Regions from separate parts of the Paenibacillus sp. FSL M7-1046 genome, predicted to be linked through region 2. Evidence: riboswitches for the same ligand, from Rfam matches in the RefSeq annotation. Region 2 holds a riboswitch; each other region holds the start of a gene.
What was found. Region 2 has a riboswitch for cyclic di-GMP ahead of NYE29_RS07510 (collagen-binding domain-containing protein). Riboswitches for the same ligand answer to the same signal wherever they lie in the genome.
Positions count from the first base shown of each region.

Region 1: it holds a riboswitch for cyclic di-GMP, as region 2 does, so the genes downstream of both, NYE29_RS06620 (transglutaminase-like domain-containing protein) here and NYE29_RS07510 (collagen-binding domain-containing protein) in region 2, are expected to answer to the same signal.
Region 3: it holds a riboswitch for cyclic di-GMP, as region 2 does, so the genes downstream of both, NYE29_RS04480 (PA14 domain-containing protein) here and NYE29_RS07510 (collagen-binding domain-containing protein) in region 2, are expected to answer to the same signal.

Region 1 covers NZ_JBBOXB010000001.1:1,547,241-1,554,729, reverse strand. Annotated here, with positions in the region: gene NYE29_RS06640 (phospholipid carrier-dependent glycosyltransferase) at 1-393, shown strand, start outside; gene NYE29_RS06635 (glycosyltransferase family 2 protein) at 437-1,417, shown strand; gene NYE29_RS06630 (GtrA family protein) at 1,407-1,811, shown strand; gene NYE29_RS06625 (class D sortase) at 1,908-2,513, shown strand; cyclic di-GMP riboswitch class I at 2,635-2,716, shown strand; cyclic di-GMP riboswitch class I at 2,790-2,872, shown strand; gene NYE29_RS06620 (transglutaminase-like domain-containing protein) at 2,886-3,692, shown strand; rRNA gene NYE29_RS06615 (16S ribosomal RNA) at 4,055-5,610, shown strand; rRNA gene NYE29_RS06610 (23S ribosomal RNA) at 5,857-7,489, shown strand, end outside.
Region 2 covers NZ_JBBOXB010000001.1:1,749,781-1,757,269, reverse strand. Annotated here, with positions in the region: gene tnpB (IS200/IS605 family element RNA-guided endonuclease TnpB) at 1-133, shown strand, start outside; partial or broken gene NYE29_RS34540 (DUF3888 domain-containing protein) at 654-908, opposite strand; gene NYE29_RS07530 (hypothetical protein) at 975-1,406, opposite strand; gene NYE29_RS07525 (phosphatidylinositol kinase) at 1,653-1,940, opposite strand; gene NYE29_RS07520 (ASCH domain-containing protein) at 2,330-2,752, shown strand; gene NYE29_RS07515 (hypothetical protein) at 3,089-3,502, opposite strand; cyclic di-GMP riboswitch class I at 4,126-4,215, shown strand; gene NYE29_RS07510 (collagen-binding domain-containing protein) at 4,299-6,611, shown strand; gene NYE29_RS07505 (alpha/beta hydrolase) at 6,898-7,489, shown strand, end outside.
Region 3 covers NZ_JBBOXB010000001.1:1,064,945-1,072,433, forward strand. Annotated here, with positions in the region: gene NYE29_RS04475 (glycosyl hydrolase) at 1-729, opposite strand, end outside; gene NYE29_RS04480 (PA14 domain-containing protein) at 938-3,346, opposite strand; cyclic di-GMP riboswitch class I at 3,359-3,439, opposite strand; gene NYE29_RS04485 (sugar phosphate nucleotidyltransferase) at 3,577-4,950, opposite strand; gene NYE29_RS04490 (hypothetical protein) at 5,094-5,282, shown strand; gene NYE29_RS04495 (UDP-glucose dehydrogenase family protein) at 5,305-6,645, opposite strand; gene NYE29_RS04500 (glycosyltransferase) at 6,650-7,489, opposite strand, start outside.

The DNA of each region.
Region 1 (7,489 bases), 200 kb from region 2:
GTAAGCAGCATAGTCACCATAGGCAATCCGCTAATCTGGTGGACCGGGATCTTCGCGATGCTGGCTACGGTATGGCTTACCGTAAAACGGAAAGACAAAAGCATGTACATGATCTGGATCGGCTTTTTCTCGCAGTATGTCCCTTGGATGCTTGTACCGCGTGAGACGTTCCTATACCATTATTTTGCGATGGTACCGTTCATGATTCTTGCTATTGTATATATCATGAAGCTGCTGGACAGCAAATATCGGGAAGCTAGGTACATCCGGTATGCATACGTGGCTGTCGCAGCGCTACTTTTTGTACTGTTCTATCCGGTGTTGTCGGGAATGGTGGTTGACAAAGAATATGTGACGGATGTGCTGCGCTGGTTCCCTTCCTGGGTATTCTAGGAGGGGAGTGCGTAGTGCTACAAAACTTTTAGGAGGAACAAAGGTGAAAGCCAGATACAGTGTAATTGTCCCCATGTACAATGAGGAAGAAGTTATTCAATATACGTATGAGCGGCTTAAGAAAGTCATGGACGAATGCGGTGATACCTATGAACTGATCTTCGTTAATGACGGGAGCCGGGATCGCACAGCTGAGATCATGAGTGGAATCAGCAGCAGCGACGAGCATGTTAAGCTGATTGACTTCTCCCGTAACTTCGGTCATCAGGTCGCGATTACGGCCGGAATGGACTATGCGCAAGGCCAGGCTGTTGTGGTGATTGACGCGGATCTTCAAGATCCGCCCGAGGTCATTTTGCAGATGATTGCCAAGTGGAAAGAGGGCTATGAGGTAGTTTACGCCAAACGGCTGAAACGGCATGGGGAGACTATTTTCAAGAAAGTGACTGCCAAGCTCTTTTACCGTCTGCTCAGCAGCATGACCAGTGTGGAGATTCCCACCGATACAGGCGACTTCCGGCTCATCGACCGTAAAGTATGCGATGTGCTGCGTGGACTCAAAGAGAAAAACCGCTATGTCAGAGGTTTGGTGAGCTGGGTCGGCTTCCGGCAGACGATGGTGGAATATGTGCGGGAGGAACGTTTTGCAGGTGAAACCAAATACCCGCTGAAGAAAATGATCCGGTTTGCGGTTGACGGCATCACCTCATTTTCACATAAGCCGCTGAAAATAGCCTCATATGTAGGCTTCTTTCTCTCCTTCTCCAGCTTTGTGTATCTGTTCTTTGTATTGTTCCAGAGAATCTTTTTCACCTCATGGACGGTTCCGGGCTGGGCTTCCATCGTCGGTGTGAATTTGTTGTTTAACGGCATCGTGCTGATGCTGCTTGGCGTAATAGGTGAATATATTGGACGGATATATGATGAATCCAAGGATAGACCGCTGTACATCGTGCGTGAGACCAAGGGTTACCGGGGCGGGGAGCATGAGGAGCGGCAAGAGGACAATGATTATGGCAGATAGGAAGCTGAATGCGGGATTTATCCAGTTTTTAAAATTTAATGCTGTAGGCTTACTGAATACGCTAATTGATTTCGCCGTATTTACCTTGCTGCATTCTCTGGGTATGATGAACACCCCGGCACAGATTATTTCTTATAGCGCAGGGACAGCGAACAGTTTCTTTTGGAACAAGAAGGTGACCTTTAAGGATAAGAGTCAGGCTAACAAGGACAGTTTTGACCGTATGCAATTAGTCCGATTCATCATACTGAACCTGGTTGTACTGGGGATATCAGTGCTGCTGATGCATCTGCTAACGGACAAATTTGGAGTTCAGGTGCTGATTTCCAAAGTGCTGGTTACGTTCGTCACCGTCATCATCAATTTCTTTGGTAGCCGTAAATGGGTATTTTAAGTCAGATGTTGGGCCGTGGAGTTTCTTTATCTTAAAGATCGGGGGGATTTGATGCGTAAGTTTTCCTATTTGATCATAATTGCAGGAGTTCTAGTCATGCTGTATCCAAAAGCGAGCGAATGGTATAACGACCGGCAGCAAGAGAAGCTGCTGAAGGAGGCTGAACAGGCTTATAGTGAGCTGGCCCCTTCGTCAGAGCCCGATCTGAAAAAACAGTACGCCGAGGTCACTGCACTGCTGGCAGAAGAATCAGCTGGGGATGAACCAGTGCAGGCTGCTGAACCGGCAGAGCAGGAAATAGAGGTCGGCGGCAAAGTGACCGGAATTATCACAATCGACAAAATCGATTTGAAATTGCCCATATTGGAAGGGGCGACCAAAGCCAACATGAAGCATGCCGCAGCCCATATGAAGGAAACCGCTCCAATCGGTGAAATAGGCAATGCTGCCATAGCTGCACACAGGTCTAGGACTACAGGGAGATTATTCAACAGACTGAACGAAGTAAAGGTCGGAGATACCATTTCCGTCAAGACAAGCGATCAGGAGTATAAATACGAGGTTTATGATATCTCGATTGTTGAGCCTACGGATGTGTCTGTACTGAACGGGAATAAACAAGATAAGATCCTTACCCTCATTACATGTGATCCTTTGGTAAATCCGACCCATCGACTGATTATCCACGCTAAAGCGGTTTGAAGTAAGAGAACAGATCATAAAATGCGAAAATTATAAAAATTTAAATGAATTAAGTAGAAATCTAGTGATTTAGGTCTTGTAACTAGGCATTAATATGATACTATATAACTATAAAAGCTAAACACGATAACGGCAAACCTATCGAAAGGTAGGGACGCAAAGCTAAAGGGCCTTCCCTGTAAGGATGGCAGCCAGCTACCGAATGAAGAGGCTTTTTTTGTTTGTTTTTAAGATGAATCTAGTATATTCCAATAGTAGTAGGAACAGATAAAGCTTAAACGATAACGGCAAACCTATCGAAAGGTAGGGACGCAAAGCTAAAGGGCCTTCCCGGGTATGGATGGCAGCCAGCTACCGAAAGGGGTTTTATCCATGAAGAAGTTCTATTATATGTTCTTGACCTTGTTCGTCCTGGTTACTTCAGTTCAAGTAAGCACAGCTAACGCTTCCAGCGTAGAGTCGGGCTGGTTAAATACATCGCAATTGAGCCAAGGGGTTGTCCAAGTTTCCTATGATGTTCCCAAGGACAAACGTATCAAGCTCATGATTACTAAAGACAATAAGAGCTACTCTTATAACTTATATGCCTCCAAAGCTACAGAAACGTTTCCACTGCAGCAGGGGAATGGCGCTTATAAAGTGTCAGTCCTAGAGAACACCAGCGGCAACAAATACAAAGTGCTTTCTTCCGAAACCGTAGACCTGAGCATGAGCAACACCAACGCCGTATATTTGAGTTCCGTACAGAATGTGAAATGGAATTCTTCCGATAAAGCAGTACTGAAAGCTAAGCAGCTTACGCAAGGGCTGACCACTGATGAAGCAAAGGTACAAGCTATCTATAATTACATCGTGGCGAATGTAAAGTACGACTATACCTTAGCGGCTAATGTTACGCAGGATTATATCCCGAACAACGACAACACACTCGCTAGTAAGAAAGGGATTTGCTACGATTATGCATCTTTGTTCGCCACCATGCTCCGCAGTGAAGGAATTCCGACAAAGCTGGTAATGGGCAATACGAGTTATGTATCTGTATATCATGCCTGGAATGAAGTATTGCTTAACGGCAAATGGGTAACGATTGATACGACAGTGGACGCCGGATTGGGTAAGAACAAAGAATCAGGCTTCACCAAAGCGTCGAGCAAATATACAGCAGCTAAGATCTACTAATCCTGTAGAATGATGATTACCCTAAGATAACCCGCTTAATATTTAAGCCGGTTATCTTTTTTTTGTTTAAGGGGTTGCTTTTTTATATTGATGTGGGGTATTATAGGTAAGCGTTGTTAGAGCGCACCCAAGTAAATAAGAAATGGCTGAAAAGTTGTTTCAAAAAAAAGCTTGCGTTTCTAAATCAAACGTGATATATTATAAGAGTTGCTGGTGACGAGATAATCGACACTGACAACGAGCTTGATCTTTGAAAACTGAACAACGAGTGAGTATGGAAATCACGCAAGTGAGATCCAAAATTAGAGAATGTAAATTCTCGTCAGATGTTTCAAATTGAGCAATCGCTCTTTCTAAATACCAATTTGGAGAGTTTGATCCTGGCTCAGGACGAACGCTGGCGGCGTGCCTAATACATGCAAGTCGAGCGGAGTTATGATGGAGCTTGCTCCGGATTAACTTAGCGGCGGACGGGTGAGTAACACGTAGGCAACCTACCTCTTTGACTGGGATAACTACCGGAAACGGTAGCTAATACCGGATAATTCCTTTGTTCACATGGACGGAGGATGAAAGGCGGAGCAATCTGCTACAAGGAGATGGGCCTGCGGCGCATTAGCTAGTTGGTGGGGTAACGGCTCACCAAGGCGACGATGCGTAGCCGACCTGAGAGGGTGAACGGCCACACTGGGACTGAGACACGGCCCAGACTCCTACGGGAGGCAGCAGTAGGGAATCTTCCGCAATGGGCGAAAGCCTGACGGAGCAACGCCGCGTGAGTGATGAAGGTTTTCGGATCGTAAAGCTCTGTTGCCAGGGAAGAACGTCCGGTAGAGTAACTGCTACCGGAGTGACGGTACCTGAGAAGAAAGCCCCGGCTAACTACGTGCCAGCAGCCGCGGTAATACGTAGGGGGCAAGCGTTGTCCGGAATTATTGGGCGTAAAGCGCGCGCAGGCGGCTATTTAAGTCTGGTGTTTAAACCTTGGGCTCAACCTGAGGTCGCACTGGAAACTGGGTGGCTTGAGTACAGAAGAGGAAAGTGGAATTCCACGTGTAGCGGTGAAATGCGTAGATATGTGGAGGAACACCAGTGGCGAAGGCGACTTTCTGGGCTGTAACTGACGCTGAGGCGCGAAAGCGTGGGGAGCAAACAGGATTAGATACCCTGGTAGTCCACGCCGTAAACGATGAGTGCTAGGTGTTAGGGGTTTCGATACCCTTGGTGCCGAAGTTAACACAGTAAGCACTCCGCCTGGGGAGTACGGTCGCAAGACTGAAACTCAAAGGAATTGACGGGGACCCGCACAAGCAGTGGAGTATGTGGTTTAATTCGAAGCAACGCGAAGAACCTTACCAGGTCTTGACATCCCTCTGAATCCATTAGAGATAGTGGCGGCCTTCGGGACAGAGGAGACAGGTGGTGCATGGTTGTCGTCAGCTCGTGTCGTGAGATGTTGGGTTAAGTCCCGCAACGAGCGCAACCCTTGACTTTAGTTGCCAGCAGGTAAGGCTGGGCACTCTAGAGTGACTGCCGGTGACAAACCGGAGGAAGGTGGGGATGACGTCAAATCATCATGCCCCTTATGACCTGGGCTACACACGTACTACAATGGCCGGTACAACGGGAAGCGAAGCCGCGAGGTGGAGCCAATCCCAGCAAAGCCGGTCTCAGTTCGGATTGCAGGCTGCAACTCGCCTGCATGAAGTCGGAATTGCTAGTAATCGCGGATCAGCATGCCGCGGTGAATACGTTCCCGGGTCTTGTACACACCGCCCGTCACACCACGAGAGTTTACAACACCCGAAGTCGGTGGGGTAACCCGCAAGGGAGCCAGCCGCCGAAGGTGGGGTAGATGATTGGGGTGAAGTCGTAACAAGGTAGCCGTATCGGAAGGTGCGGCTGGATCACCTCCTTTCTATGGAGAATCGTTTCCTGCAATGGAAACATTCAAATCGGAAGTATTACTTCCAAAACTCAGGTTTAGGCCTGTTACTCACTCGTTGGTCAGTTTTGAGAGTTTAAGCTCTCAAGTAACACCTTGATCCTTGAAAACTGGATACCGAAACGAATTTGCGTTTTAGAACATCTTTTAGCTGAAACTTGTGTGAACAAGTTTTAATTAATAGTGATACTAGCGATTTTCCTTCTGGAAAAATGCATTGGTTAAGCTAATAAGAGCACACGGAGGATGCCTAGGCGCCAGGAGCCGACGAAGGACGTGGCGAACAACGAAACTGCCTCGGGGAGCTGTAAGCAAGCTTTGATCCGGGGGTGTCCGAATGGGGAAACCCAGCTGTGGTAATTCGCAGTTACTTCTCTCTGAATACATAGGGGAGATAGAGGCAGACCAGGGGAACTGAAACATCTAAGTACCCTGAGGAAGAGAAAACAATAGTGATTCCGTCAGTAGCGGCGAGCGAACGCGGAACAGCCTAAACCAAGGGGCTTGCCCCTTGGGGTTGTGGGACGTCTCACATGGAGTTACAAAGGAATATGGTAGGTGAAGAGGTCTGGAAAGGCCCGCGATAGAGGTAAAAGCCCTGTAACCTAAACTGTGTTCTCTCCGAGACGGATCCCGAGTAGTGCGGGGCACGTGAAACCCCGTATGAATCCAGCAGGACCATCTGCTAAGGCTAAATACTACCTGGCGACCGATAGTGAAACAGTACCGTGAGGGAAAGGTGAAAAGCACCCCGGAAGGGGAGTGAAATAGAACCTGAAACCGTGTGCTTACAAAAAGTCAGAGCCCGATCTATGGGTGATGGCGTGCCTTTTGTAGAATGAACCGGCGAGTTACGTTTAACATGCAAGGTTAAGGTGAGAAGCCGGAGCCGCAGCGAAAGCGAGTCTGAATAGGGCGATTTAGTATGTGGACGTAGACCCGAAACCGTGTGATCTACCCCTGTCCAGGGTGAAGGTGCGGTAACACGCACTGGAGGCCCGAACCCACGTATGTTGAAAAATGCGGGGATGAGGTGGGGGTAGCGGAGAAATTCCAATCGAACTCGGAGATAGCTGGTTCTCCCCGAAATAGCTTTAGGGCTAGCCTCGGTGAATGGAGTGGTGGAGGTAGAGCACTGATTGGGTGCGGGGCCCGCAAGGGTTACCAAGCTCAGTCAAACTCCGAATGCCATTAACTTCTTGCCGGGAGTCAGACAGTGAGTGCTAAGATCCATTGTCAAAAGGGAAACAGCCCAGACCATCAGCTAAGGTCCCCAAGTGTGTGTTAAGTGGGAAAGGATGTGGAGTTGCACAGACAACCAGGATGTTGGCTTAGAAGCAGCCACCATTGAAAGAGTGCGTAATAGCTCACTGGTCGAGTGACTCTGCGCCGAAAATGTAACGGGGCTAAACACACCACCGAAGCTATGGCTAGATACTATGTATCTGGGGTAGGGGAGCGTTGTATGCAGGTTGAAGGTGTACCGTAAGGAGCGCTGGACAGCATACAAGTGAGAATGCCGGTATGAGTAACGAAAAGATCAGTGAGAATCTGATCCGCCGAAAGCCCAAGGTTTCCTGAGGAAGGCTCGTCCGCTCAGGGTAAGTCGGGACCTAAGGCGAGGCCGAAAGGCGTAGTCGAAGGACAACAGTTTGAAATTACTGTACCACCGTAATCCGCTATGAGCGATGGGGTGACGCAGGAGGGTAGTGACGCGGACTGATGGATGTCCGTCTAAGCAGTGAGGCTGGTGTGTAGGCAAATCCGCACACCATTAAGGCTGGGCTGTGATGGGGAGCGAAAATTATAGTAGCGAAGGTCATGATCTCACACTGCCAAGAAAAGCCTCTAG
Region 2 (7,489 bases):
GTGCCACGTATGCGGCACGATCCATCCCGAAGTGAAGAACCTCTCGATTCGAGAATGGACATGTGTAGCTTGCGGAACACACCATGATCGGGATGAAAATGCGGCTCATAATATCAAACAGGTAGCGGTATAGCTATTACCTATAAAAATAAAAACGTAGAACTGCGAGAACGCAGGGATCGCTTGCCCATAAGAGGAGGTTGCTCCTCTGTTCGCAAGAATCCACCCCTTCAAGCGTCAGCTAAGTGGTGGAGATTCAACTCATCATTGCTCTGAAATAATCTGTAGTAATCTGATAGTATTAAAATGTTAGGTTCTCTATTATCTCTTGCGTCCTCTACAATCGTACATGATGAAGTTAGAGCTACTGCACAAACCATGAATATAATAGTCATTATTTTTTTCATCTTGTATGCCCCGCTTATTCTGAATGATTAAAGATTACTCCAGGTCTTTGATTACCGGAATCCTAGTTATTTGCTATAATAACAAAATTTTCGGGCAAGCAAAGTTATAGAGATCGCGAACAGTCGAATGGGTTCTTGGGGAATTCAGAATGTTCCTTTGTGAGGGTATCCACTCCGGCCTTGCATGTCCTCATCCCACCAGCCCAGAGCAAGAGGCTCTGGATCAGTGGGTACCTTGGTTGGTTTTTATCTTTGATCCTTGTGTTGGTAATTAATCACCATAGAATTTCCTGAATCAACAGCTAGGGTCATTGTCTCAATACCATATGGCGGATTATGCGGACCCACAAAAGTTGTGACCTTGACGGTTACGTTGAACAAGAACCCGTCCTTTTGTACACGTTCGATTTTTATGATCTCTGCGTCATACAGTCTGTATTGCCGCGGAGAGCCAAAATATCCGTTTACTGCATTTTGGATCGCTGGATTTAGTGCAGTAAGTAGAGCGTCTTTGCATAACTTTTTCCGAAAAACATATCAATTACCAGATGAATAAAGAGCTAAGCGCTAGTCTGAATAAGCACACCCATTAAAACTTTCAGGTCCGACACGGTTAACGTTTACAGTGCTGTTCACAAATAAGGAATAGATGATCTCATCTGCTGGAGCGGGATTGTAGTCAGAGCCTATTAAGTAAAGTGGGAACAAATTAGTAGGTGTTGTTGCACCGGGATTTAATTGAAGCCGGTTTGAAGCAACTATGGGATCAGTAGCTGCACTCCCTCTAACCACAAACAGGTTTAACGTGATAAATCCTCCTGAAAACACAAAAAAAGTTGCGACGCCATTGAACTGTACCCTAATAGGGCCCTGAGATCCGGCAGTGGTTAATCCAATCTGGCCAATTAATACATTTTGGTTTGCTGTCAATCCTGCGCCATTCATGCTGCCGGCAATGCTAGCGTTTTGTGAAGTCCGTGCATCGAGTAAACGTGTCATACATCAAGCCTCCCATAGTTTTTGAGATATGCTATGCAGCTATTCCAAAGAGTTCGTCCGCAGGGAGGCAATCATTTAGAGACAGCTAGCCGCCAAGAGTTGTAATACATGCTTCACTAGCTTGTCTCATTGGGAACTATGGGATTATATGTAGAGATTGCACAGCGGGGGATAGCGGTTATACAGCGGCAGTTATTTTGAGGGGCTGGCATAGGCGAAGGGAGGGGGATTCCCTCCCTCATGTCATTAAATAAAAAACGGGAGTAAGAACAAAGCAGTAATGGCGCCAAAAGGGATCCGTCTCTGGATAAAGCGGCGTCTGGGGAAAAAACCTGGATGGAACCCGAATTGTCTGTAGGTAGAGTTTTGCGCAGGCATACCCTGAAACATCTCGTTTGTGGGAATAGCAAGAGTAACGAAATCCTGGTCTACATGGGCAATAAACCCATCATGAGACTGACCATCTGTAGTAGTTACACCAACGTACTTATTCATGCAACTCCAAGAGACTTGTTGATAATTATTTGCGTCCATAAAATAATACCTCCTCAGATAAATACATCCTGACAACAGTCTATGGACTATAACCTATATTGTTGACGGCGAATGCCCATTAATAATTGTTTGGATTTGCAGAAGCTAAGTTATTCCAATAGTGGAGGAATCCTAAGGGCAAAAGGAAGAGTAAAGCAGTCGAGAGAAACTTTACAAAACCTTATTGAACCTTATAATGAGTAGTGAAGCGCCGCAAAGAACATACAGAACCTAATTGAACCTTACAGATGGGTGTGGGTTACGCGCATAATGCTTAAGCCGGGGGCAATTTCCTTCACCAGCATCTTAAAAAAACTATATGCGGCGCGGTTTTCCGGATTCCCGGTGGGCTGCGCCTTTCCTTTGTTGCAGAGAGGGGGCAGGAAGTTATGCGATGCCTGACTATACGGCAGCCTTGGGCGACGCTCATTGCTCTTGGTGAAAAATCATTCGAGACCCGTTCCTGGAGAACGGCTTACCGGGGTGAAATCGCCATTCATGCCGGTTTGAAGATTGATAAGGAAGTATGCTTACGGGAGCCTTTCCGATCGGTGCTCGCCCGTCATGGTCTTACAGCGGACAATTTGCCTGCCGGAGTGATTATAGCGACAGGATCGCTGATAAACTGTTATGAAGTTACAGCTGGTATGGCTGAAGAAGGCTGGCCCTACGGCAGCGAATATATCTTTGGAGATTATAGGGAGGGACGGTTTGCCTGGGAACTGACGGGGGTCACTCCGCTGGAGGACAACATTCCGGCCAAGGGCCGGCTGGGCTTCTGGGAGCATCCTGTTCCGCAAAGGGAGCGGTGAAGCGCTTATGGAATTTCAGACCAGCAAGTCTAACTGGATAGACGGAAAATGTTATGACGGTACCGGCGGTTCGGTGGAATACAGGTATGAATGGGCTCAGGAAGGAGCGTATGCATAGGAAATGGGCAGTCTTCTTATTGCGTGGCTTTGCATGTTATGTTTATTTCTTACGTTTAAGGATAAGGTAAGCCGGAGAATTCTATATCCCGTGGCGCTGGTAGTTATTTTCGGCACATTGGGCTATTGGAAGGTTTTAATGTAATTTATAGCGGGTACTTTACAGGTCTTGCCGACTCCCAGGGCGAGGCCTGTTTTTATTCTTCAACGCACCAAAGGCTATTGGCTTGCTTGAGGGCCGGATTTGATTTTGTACTGTTCCTCATAGCTGTTGTAGCCGGAGATATCGAGTCCCAGGTATTTGCGCATATGGATAGCGGCCTGTGCAGCGATGACGTCATCCAGCAGCAGCATCCGTTCATGATATCCCCGGCATATAAATTTGGCCTCGATGCCCACCTGGAGCCGCTGCTGTTCATAGACCTTAACTCCGCGTTTCCTCATTTCGGCGCGCACATCCCTCAGATCGGCAGTAGCCGCATTTGCAGCAGTACGGAGAACCTCCATGTATGGGGCGGGAGTCCGCAGTTGTGTCGACATAATGGCTGAATCCCGTTCAAAGGCTGATAAAATCAGCGGAAGCAATATATAGGATTTGACCAGTGTATTATCGTTACTCTCCGCTCTATGCATAAATTCAATCACCTCTAATAAGAACGTATATTCGTATTTTAACCGATTATTCAAAAATTAATCAATGGAATTTCTAAACAGCTGAAACAATGTGACATAATTCACAAAATAATTATAAGAATTATTTTATATTAAAATTGAAATAATAAATATTGAAAAATAAAGCTTATTAAAAAGGAGAATTGTGATGAATTATGAGGGAAGTCTCCGCCGCGGATTGTTGTTCGGGTTGTTTCTAAGTGTTCCACTATGGATGTCCATGATCGGCTGGGTTCAGCTGTTATAAAATATACCAATTCTGAGTCCGGCTGTTGCCCGCTGACTTATGTAAATTGACAATGACTAAAAACTGCTGCCAAAAGCTGGCGACAGTTTTTTTGCCGTTTCGACATAAGTTGAAAAGTGGTTCGAATATACTAATTTTTAATATTGAAAATTTGTTTTATGTGATTGGTGAATACAACGAAACCCTTATGTGATGCGGGATTGAGGACTTTTTCAGAGAATCTATCAAAAAAAATAAGGAATAGATTGACAAACAGAGAGGGGAAGAGATAGACTGATTCTAGTCCGAAAGTAACAAAAGTCATAGACTACATAGAATACGACTGTTACCAACTTCTCATGTATAATCGCAAACCGTTCGAAAGAGCGGGACGCAAAGTCAGGAATCTACAGCACTCTAAAGGTGCCACGATCGTCCGGCCGCCATGAAGCTAACCCTTCTTGGCGGTCTTTTTGTTGTTACGGGCTAATCTGTGCATTCATAGAATAGTTACATAGGAGGTACATATCGTTGTTGAAGAAAAAATCATTAGCCTTGATTCTGACGGGGATTTTAACCATCGGCAATATGCTTCATCCGGGGATCAATGTAGAGGCGGCGGCAAGTATGCCGTACACCCCAACACCGGTGCTGGGAGTCGCCGGCAATTTCAACGCCTTTATCTTTGGAGATTTCGCGCAAAGCAATGACCAGATCCACGGACGGCTTGCTGCTGCAGGGAATATTACTCTTCAGGGATATGGAGTATCCAAGGATGCTGTGGGCGGAGATGTGCTTATCGCCGGCAAAGACATCGACTTTTCAAATGGAACAGTTTATGGCACCTCTGTGTATGGAGGCAGCATGAAAAGTTCAGGAGCTGACCTTAAAGGAGGTACGCGGCAGGATCATCCGATCGATTTTCAAGCTGAGGAGCAATTTTTGATTCAGCGTTCGAGTGAACTTGCTGCTCTGAAACAAACGCAGCCCTTTGTCAGAGATGGAGGGAAAATGACGATTAACGCTCCGGATTCCTTTAATGTCATTCATTTGACTGCTGCGGATTTGGCGGTTACCAACGGTCTCCAGTTCAACATTGCAGGAAATGCCACGGTAATTATCAATGTAAGCGGGAATAAGGTCGTCATTCCGGATTTTCAAATGTGGAATGGCAAATCTCACAATGTGCTGTTCAACTTCTACGAAGCTTCTTCTGTAGCTAATGGGAACACAACCATTGAAGGCACCATGTTAGCGCCGCATGCCTTTGTGGCGTTCAGCCGTGCTGAACTGCATGGTACCCTTATTGCAAAAGGATTCAGCGGTTATATTCAGATGCATCATCATACCTTTGAGGGAACGGTGCCGCCAGTCGGCCCGACACCAACACCGAAGCCGACACCAACACCAACACCAACACCGACGGCGACGCCAACACCGACGCCGACACCGACGGCGACGCCAACACCGACACCGACACCAACGGCGACGCCGATACCGACGCCGATACCGACGGCGACACCGACGGCAACGCCGACGGCGACACCGACACCAACGGCGACGCCGATACCGACACCGACGCCAACGGCGACACCGACGCCAACACCGACGCCGACACCGACGGCGACGCCAACACCGACACCGACACCAACGGCGACGCCGATACCGACGGCGACACCGACGGCAACGCCGACGGCGACACCGACACCAACGGCGACGCCGATACCGACACCGACGCCAACGGCGACGCCGACACCAACGCCAACGGCAACACCGGTGCCGACACCAACGCCAACACCGGTGCCGACACCGACACCAACGCCAACACCGACGCCAACACCGGTACCAACGCCAACACCGGTGCCGACACCAACGCCGACGCCAACACCGACACCGACGGCGACACCAACACCAACGGCGACGCCAACACCGACGGCGACGCCGACACCAATGCCGACGGCGACACCGACACCGACGCCAACACCAACGCCAACACCGGTGCCGACACCAATACCAACGCCGGTACCAACACCGACGCCGGTACCAACGTCGACACCAACACCAACACCAGCGCCGACACCAACGCCAACACCGGCGCCGCCACCAACACCGGCGCCGACTCCGCCACCAACACCGGCGCCGACGCCGACACCGACACCGGTGCCAACACCGACACCGACGCCGACGCCAACGCCAACACCGGTGCCAACACCGACGCCAACACCGGCGCCGCCACCAACGCCGACGTCAACACCGACACCGACACCGACACCGGTGCCAACGCCAACACCGGTGCCGACACCAACGCCAACACCAGCGCCGACACCAACGCCAACACCGGTGCCGACACCGGTACCAACACCGACACCAACGCCGTTGCCAACAGTAGACCCGACGCCAGCACCGACGAGTGTAGCGCCAACAGTAGACCCGACGCCAGCGCCGACGAGCGTAGCGCCAACAGTAGACCCGACGCCAGCACCGACGAGCGTAGCGCCAACAGTAGACCCGACGCCAGCACCGACACCAACGGTGATTGGTACGAATGACGATCAGGAGATTACGATTGATGAGGATCCGCTGCCTTTGGGCCCTGTGACCACACCTTCGCCTGTGCAGCCAACGCCGGAGACTACTCCAGCGACTGATCCAGTACCTGCTCCGGTACCGGATGAAGAGATTATTCTTGATGAAGAAATTCCGCTGGGGCCAGTGGATCCGGCCGAGAGTCTGCCGCAGACGGGCGAAACCAGCCCGGCACCTTATTATATTACCGGTCTCGCTATTGCCGGAGTAGGTCTGCTGCTGAGCAGAACGGCAAAAACAAGCAGACGAAAACGCTGAAGCTTTCATTGAATCACACTCGGGCTAATAGCAGTCCAGACGCCATGTTCTAAACATAATTCAGGCCGCTTACGGGAGAGAAAATCCCGGAAGCGGCCTTTTTATAGAGTGTTTCCTAAGTTTTGAGGGTTATTATACAACAATCGTTTAGATTTCAATCCATCTGTTATACGTTCATTTCTCGCAGGCGAGGCTACCATGTTATACTATGCAGAAATCATTGCGGAGCCCGCATGATTGTGACTGGAGTATCCCACAGCTACGAGAAGGAAAGGTGAGAATATTCATGTGGAGTGTAATTATACTGGCGATTATTATCGTCATTGCCGGAGGATTGACCTATGCGGGTTTCTTTTTCTATGGAGTGGCGATCCATCGGGCGCCTAAGGAGTTTTTGGCGAATTCACCTGCGCTGAAGGTAGATCCGCCGGTGGCTGGAGCATCATGGGGAGAAGGGGCGGAGTGGATCGCCCGGCAGAGCTTCCGGAATGTCGACATGATCTCAGAGGATGGACTGAAGCTGCGGGGTTATTATCTGCCGTCAGAGCGGGCAGCCGGACGTACAGCAATCGTTGCCCACGGCTATTCCGGTAAAGCCAAGGATATGGGGGCCTACGCCAAGATTTATTATGAAAACCTGGGCTATAATGTGCTGATTCCCGATGCCAGGGGACATGGTGAAAGCACAGGCAATTACATAGGACTTGGCTGGCCCGAACGCCGGGATTATGTAAAGTGGATCGAATACACCATTGAAGAGAATGGGCCGCAGGCGCAGATTGTGCTGCATGGGGTGTCTATGGGTGGAGCAACGGTGATGATGACCGCGGGTGAAGAGCTTCCGCCGCAGGTGAAGGCGGTTGTTGCCGACTGCGGGT
Region 3 (7,489 bases), 680 kb from region 2:
ATTCCATACCCACAGGAGATTATCCAGCTTGTGCACATTCGCCAGACGGTTATACATAATATCCCAAAGTTCGGTGAAGTTGTCCTTCTGCCCCCACCAGAACCAATTGCCGTTCATCTCATGATAAGGGCGCCATAACACAGGCACTCCCGCATCGCGCAGGTCTCCCAAATATTCGGCTACCTCATCAAGCTCAGCGATCAGGTTCTTATACTGCGGGGTGCCCGGTGTAACATAAGCATCAAAATCCTCTTGGCTCAGGCTCATATGCACATTAGCCCATTCCGGGGAGGTGCCCGGCAAATTCTGATGGAAGGTCATCGCCACAATTCCGCCGCCCTGGTGCCATTTGATCGCACTCTTCACGACATTCTGGCGCTGCTTCACGATGGTGCCCTCCGGCTGGTTGTTAATCGCTCCCAGCTCATAACCATGCAATACGGCATATTGTCCGCTTGCATTCTTCAGCTTATTGTTGAATTCATCCGGGGTCTCCAAATAGTCATGCTGCCCGGATATCATTCCCTTGCCTCCAAGATCAACCAGATAGCTGAGCAGATCGGCAGCCTCCTCCGAAGCTGAGGGATTGATGGGAGTGATGGCAGCAGCAGGTGTAACTATCGTCCGGGGAACCGGAAGACTCCTCGCTTCTGACCAGGGCAGCAGGGAAAATATTAATATAAGAGGTAAAATCGTATTAAACAGGCGGTACTTGCGGTAAGTGTTCAAATCGTAATCTCCTTTCTCCAGCGAAATGCCGCCACGGCACACAGGATGAGTTCCCTATGCAGGTTCATACATCCCGAGGCCAAATGGGGGCTATAGCTTAGTAGCCCTGCTGATAAGCAGGGCCACTAAGAGTGGACTTTAGGAATTATAATTGTAACGTCTTAACCAGCACCCGCCGGTGAATACAGAAGCTAACCAGTCGCTCTGCTTAGGAAGCGGAAGGAAGAAACAGGGCGCTCGCAGGAACAGTACCCTTCACTTGGCTTGGGCTTTCCCACATTAGACGCGCTCTGGCATCCCCTTGATTCTCGTAATACTCCACTTTAATATCATATAGCTGCCCGGCATTCAGGCTGATGCTTCCCATGCGTTCGGTTCCACTCTGTTTCATCCAGCTGTCAATCACAAGACTGTCATTGACCCAAACGCGGATGCCGTCATCTGAAGTAGTATAGATTGTGTACGTTTCACTGTAGAGCGGCTTAATCTTGCCGCTCCAGCGTACGGAGAAGAAATCGATGCCGATTGCAGCATCCGGGGTGCCTAGACGCCAATTGAAATCAAGAATGGCGTCGTTACGTACAAGTGCCGGAGTGCCTGACAGCAGCATATTATTGAAATATTCTGCCTTTAGCCCATTCTCAGCAGGTGCTGCTGTCGGTGTTGGTGCCGGCGTCGGTACCGGTGTTGGTGTTGGTGCAGGTGTTGGTGCTGGCGCCGGTGTTGGCGCAGATGTCGGTGTTGCTGTTGGCACCGGTGCTGGTGTTGCTGTCAGCGCAGGCGTTGCTGTTGCCGTTGCGGCTGGTGCTGCTGTCGTCGCTAAAGCCGGTTTTGCAACCAGGCTGGGTGTACTGTCCAATTCTGTCTGGCTGGCAGCAGCTGCCCCGGCATTCACAAACAATGCGCTGGCCGGAACCGTCCCTTTGGCTTGGCTTTGACTTTGCCACATTAAGCGGATATTCGCATCACCGGCATTCTCGTAATACTCGACCTTGATGTCGTACAACTGACCGCCTGTTAAAGCGATGCTCCCGGTACGCTCGGCTCCGCTCTGTTTCATCCAGCTGTCAATGACAGCTTTACCGTTAATATAAACGCGGATACCGTCATCCGAAGTGGTAAAAATCTGATAAATCTCACTATACGTTGGCTTGATTTGACCGGTCCAGCGGACAGAGAAGGAATCTACACCGATTGAAGGATCCGGCGAACCCTGGCGCCAGTTAAAGTTAAGCAATGCATCATTGCGCACCAAGGCCGGCGTACCGGAAAGCGTCATGTTTTTGAAGTATTCTCCCTTAAGTCCGCTCAACACAGGCGCTTCCACTGAATCATTAGAGTCAGGCGTTGGCGTTGCCGTCGGCTTCGACGTTGCCGTTGCCGTCGGTGTTGGCGTTGCCGTTGGTGTTGGTGTCGCTGTCGGTGTTGCCGTTGGTGTCGGCGTCGGCGTTGGCGTTGCCGTTGGTGTCGGTGTTGGCGTTGCCGTTGGTGTCGGCGTCGGCGTTGCTGTTGGTGTCGGCGTTGCTGTTGGTGTCGGCGTCGGTGTTGCCGTTGGCGCAGCGGCTGGTGCACTCCAACTCTTATATTTATTCCGGGTCAGTGTATAGCTATCATTCATGAAACTCTTAATCGTAGTTGTGCTATTTTTCTCATAGAGCATTTTTCCCCAGTTCATCATGAAAACGAAATTTTTCTGGGAGAGCTTCAGTTTGGCCGTGCTGGGCATCTCACCGTTCTCACCAATACCTATCGGTTTACCGGCAGCCAGACTAAGCAAACTGTCATAGTACTTATTCATATAGTCGTTATCATATATATCTGCTGCAAGAACATCCACTTTGCTTGCGCCCGGATAGGTCAGCGCATAAGGATCAGACCAGGCATTCGGTGCATTGGGGTTCCATACCCACAACAGATTGTTTAATTGATGAACGTTCACGAAACGGTCATACATAATATTCCACAGTTCAGCAAAATTACTTTTCTTCCCCCACCAGAACCAGTTGCCGTTCATTTCATGATAAGGTCTCCAAAGTACAGGAACGCCCGCATCCCGCAAGCTTTTGAGCGACACCGCCACTTTATCCAGATCCGTGATCAGGCTGGCGTATTCTGTCGTGCCCGGCGTTACATACCTGTTAAATTCCGCTTGGGTGAGCGGCTTCTGCACATTGGACCAGAGGTACGCCGTCCCCGGCAGATTCTGATGAAAGGTCATTGCGACAATGCCGCCGTTCTTGTACCAGTTGATCGCGCTGTTCACCACATTCTTGCGCTGCGATGCAGCCGTACTCTCCGACTGGCCGCTAATTACGCCAAGCTCATATCCGTGAAGAGCAGCATATTCTCCGCTTGTTCCCTTCAACTTGTTGCTGAATTCATCCGGGCTCTCCAAATAATCGTGCTGTCCAGAGATGATCCCTTTTCCGGTAATGGAATAGAGGTTACTAAGCAGCTTGACAGCTTCGGCTGAAGCGTCCGGATTAACCGGCACTGCTGTGCTTGATGAGGCTTCTGCGGTTGAAGGCGACAGCCCAAATCCTAAAGGCACAGCGGTTAACAATACGGCAAGAGACAGCAAGGTGGACAGCAGACGAGACTTACGGTAAGTTTTCAAAATCATCTTCCTTTCGGTAGCCAGGCTGCCACTCTTGCGAAGGCCCTATGGCTTTGCGTCCCTATCTTTCGATTAGGTTTGCCTTTGTCGTTTTGGAAGGATTAATCCCTCTTACCGTAAGTATCGTCCCTATGAAGTTTTTATTTAGAGCATTAATAAAAATAAATTAATAAATGGTTCTAAATGCCTGTTTTGGATTTGCAACAATTGGTTAAATAGATTATTTAGGCCTAAGAGATAAACTGTTGCAAAGCTATATCTTCCCAATCCAAGGTGATGCGGATGTTATCCTCTTCTACCAGTTCCGAACCGGTCTGTACCTCGATAAACTCTACATCCGTCAGCGCAAGAATCGCATGTTTGGTGCCTTCCGGTATACGCACCACATCTCCCGCCTTCACATTATGCATCTTCTCATTAATCACAATGCTTGCTTCACCGCTGACAAATGTCCAGATTTCACTGCGTTTATGGTGCAGCTGGTAACTGATATTTTTACCCTCTTCGATAAAAATCCGTTTGGTCAGCACTTCATTTCCCTCATCGTATTTCACATAATCTATGACCTTATAATGGCCCCAGCGGCGTTCTTCGTACATGGGTCTTTGTTCAAAAGACTTCAGCACTTCCTTGATTCTCGGACTCTCCGCTTTATGGGTAACCAAAATCCCGTCCGGGCTGGCAGCGATAATCAGATCCTTCGCGCCGATCACCGTAATCGGAATATCCAGCTCATTAATCAGGCATGTGCCTTCGGAATCCGCCGTCACGAACCCTTTGCCTACATGATTGCTGTTCATTTCTTCAGTTAGCGTGTTCCAGGTGCCCAGATCCTTCCAGAATCCGGCATAAGGCTGAACTACGATTTTCTCCTCTTTTTCCACCACTTCATAGTCAAAGCTTATGGAAGCAAGCAGTTTGTACTGCTTCTGCAGTTCCTCGTAGTTCAGCGGCAATCCCTTGCGCTGCAGAATATCAAGCAGATAGCCCAAGCGGAACGCAAACACGCCGCAGTTCCAGAGGGCATTCCGGCTGATCAGTTCCTCGGCCTGCTTACGGTCAGGTTTCTCCTGGAAGTGGCTTACCTGCAGATAACCGCTTGCTCCCGCCTCTGCGCTGGTAGGAATGATATATCCGTATTTTTCTGAAGCATGCTCGGGTACTACACCCATCAGCGCCAGGTTCGCTCCGCTCTCCTGCATCGTTTGCTCAAGCTGCACTACTGTATCGAAGAAGGCGGCTTCCACATAAGGATCGACCGGCAGGATGGCCACGGTCTCGCTTGGCGAAACGCCTTCCATGGAATACAGGTAGGCTGCTGTCAGGGCAATCGCCGGAAACGTATCGCGGCGTTCCGGCTCAACGATGATAGGCACCTCGCTGCCAAGCTGGCTTTGAATCATTTCCACCTGACTGCGGCCGGTAGCCAGATAAGCCGAACCCGACATATTAGCTTCCTCCAGCTGCCGCCATACCCGTTGCACCATGGATTCCGGCTCACCCGTCGGGCTCTCAAGTACCTTCAGAAATTGCTTCGAACGTGAATCGTTGGACAAAGGCCAGAGACGTTTTCCTGAACCGCCTGATAGAAGTACCAGTTTCATATGGAACCCTCCTCATTATGTGTTGACGCGAAAATATCGGATTGTTATTGGTTGCTTCAAACGTGAAAAGCATAAGACTTAGCTGTTATGAGAGTCACTGCAAGGAATGTTTGGACTTTCGGCCGCTGTTGTCTGCAGATTTCTTGATTTATACCGCTGTTCGCGGTGGAAATCCGCAGACAAAGGCGGACGCATTCGCTCCTACAGTTCCAAAATTCCTCTCCGTTCCATTCCAACAGCCTAGCTATTCGCTTCACCCGCAGGCGAAGCTCCCTGCTAAAGATCCGGCTATTGCCGCTTGGCTGGCGGCAGGTAAGAGCGAAGTGCTTTAGTAGAGTAGAGCAAGCTTGAGGCTTAGATCGCGCCGGCCACGCTGGCCGAATACCCGCTCAGTCCGCCCATTTGCGGGCGTCCGACGGAATGGTACTCCAGGCCGGTGCCTTCGATCTGCTCCTTGGAGTAGACGTTGCGGCCATCGATCAGAACCTGGCGGCGCATACTGCCCGCCAAGCGATGCAGGTCGATATCCTTGAACTGGCTCCAGTCGGTTAGCAAGCATACGGCATCGCTGCCTTCTGCCGCCTCTTCCGGCAGGCCGCACCAGCGGAGCTGCGGATGATCGTATTGCATTTTGAAGTTATCGGCGGCAATCGGATCATAGAGCTTCACTGTAGCTCCCTCCGCTACCAGCGCTTCGACGATTTCACGGGCAGGTGCCTCGCGTACATCATCAGTATTCGGCTTGAAGGCCAACCCCCAAATTCCGATAACCGCGCCGCGCAGGCTGCCGAGCGACTCATGAAGTTTGGAAATAATCATAAACCGCTGCCCTTTATTCACCTCAACCACCGATTTCAGCAGCTTGAACTCATAGTCCACGTTGCCGGCGATCTGGATCAGCGCATTGGTATCTTTCGGGAAACAGGAGCCTCCATAACCGATTCCGGCCTGCAGGAAGCTTGAGCCGATTCTCCGGTCCATCCCCATGCCTTCCGCCACTTCGGTTACATCAGCTCCCACTTTTTCACAAATGTTGGCGATTTCGTTGATAAAGGAGATTTTGGTTGCCAGGAAAGCGTTCGATGCATATTTAATCATTTCCGCACTGCGGATATCCGTTACGAAGATATTTTCAGTGAAGCCTTGATGAAGCTGGCGCATCGTTGGCTCCAAAAGCGGATTATCCAGACCAATCACAATCCGGTCAGGATGAAGCGTATCGCGGATCGCCGAGCCTTCACGCAGGAATTCGGGAGCGGAGACGATATCGAAGGGATGATTCGTGTGGGAAGCAATAAGATTGCGGATTTTCTCATTTGTGCCAACCGGTACGGTCGACTTGGTCATGATGATTTTATAGCCTTCCATCGCTTGCGCAATTTCTGTGGCTGCTCCCTCAATATACGTTAAATCCGCTTCGCCGCCCGGCAGGGAAGGCGTTCCTACAGCGAGGATGACGATATCAGAAAGGCGCACCGATTCCTGCAGATCCGCCGAAAAGGACAATCTGCCCTCACGGAGATTCATTTCGATCAGCGCCTCAATACCCGGCTCATAGATGGGGGATTCCATCCGGTTTAATTTATTGATTTTCTCCTCATCCTTATCGACGCAGATGACATGATTCCCGTTAAGTGTAAAACATACGCCAGATACAAGACCGACATAGCCGGTACCGATTACTGCCAGCTTCATATAATCATCCTCCTTTAAGAAAATTAACGTAGGCCTGTTCCACATACTGCTTGAACTGGACCATAAACGTCTGTTCATCGAATTTATGCGCATGCCCCATAATCTTGCTGATGTCCCACGCATAGGACTCCACTTCGTGGATAGCCTTCAGCAGATCATCCACTTCCTGATTCTGAAAGAATACGCCATTTACATAAGGGACTATGGTATCCAGCGCCCCTCCGGCCTGATAAGCAATGACCGGTCTTCCTGCGGCATTCGCCTCCAGGGGCGTAATTCCGAAATCTTCTTCTCCCGGAAAAATAAACGCCCGGCATTTCGACATCAGGCCCGTGACCTCTTCATCCTCAAGCCGGCCCAGAAAAGTTACATTATCTTTGGCCATTCCTTCCAGACGCTTACGGTCCGGCCCGTCGCCGACGATATAGAGCTTAAGGCCATTCCGGCTAAAAGCCTCCACTGCCAGGTCGATCCGTTTGTAGGATACAAGCCGGGAGACGATCAGGTAATAGTCGCCGATAGAGCTGGAACTTGTGAAGCGGGCTGTATTTATCGGCGGGAAGATCACATCGGCATCCCTATGGTAATAGTTCTGAATCCGCGTCTTCACTACGGAAGAGTTGGCCACGAACTGGTTTACATTTTTGGATGTCCGCTGATCCCAGGTCTTGAGCCGCTGCATATAGACCTTGAGCAGTCTTTTGAACAGTCCGGAATTCGATTGCCGCTCCATGTACGTGTCATAATCCCAGGCAAAGCGCATTGGCGTATGACAGTAGCATAGATGAAACGTGGATTCGGGAACCTTTATGCTTTTCATAAAAGCACTGCTGGAGCTCAGGAC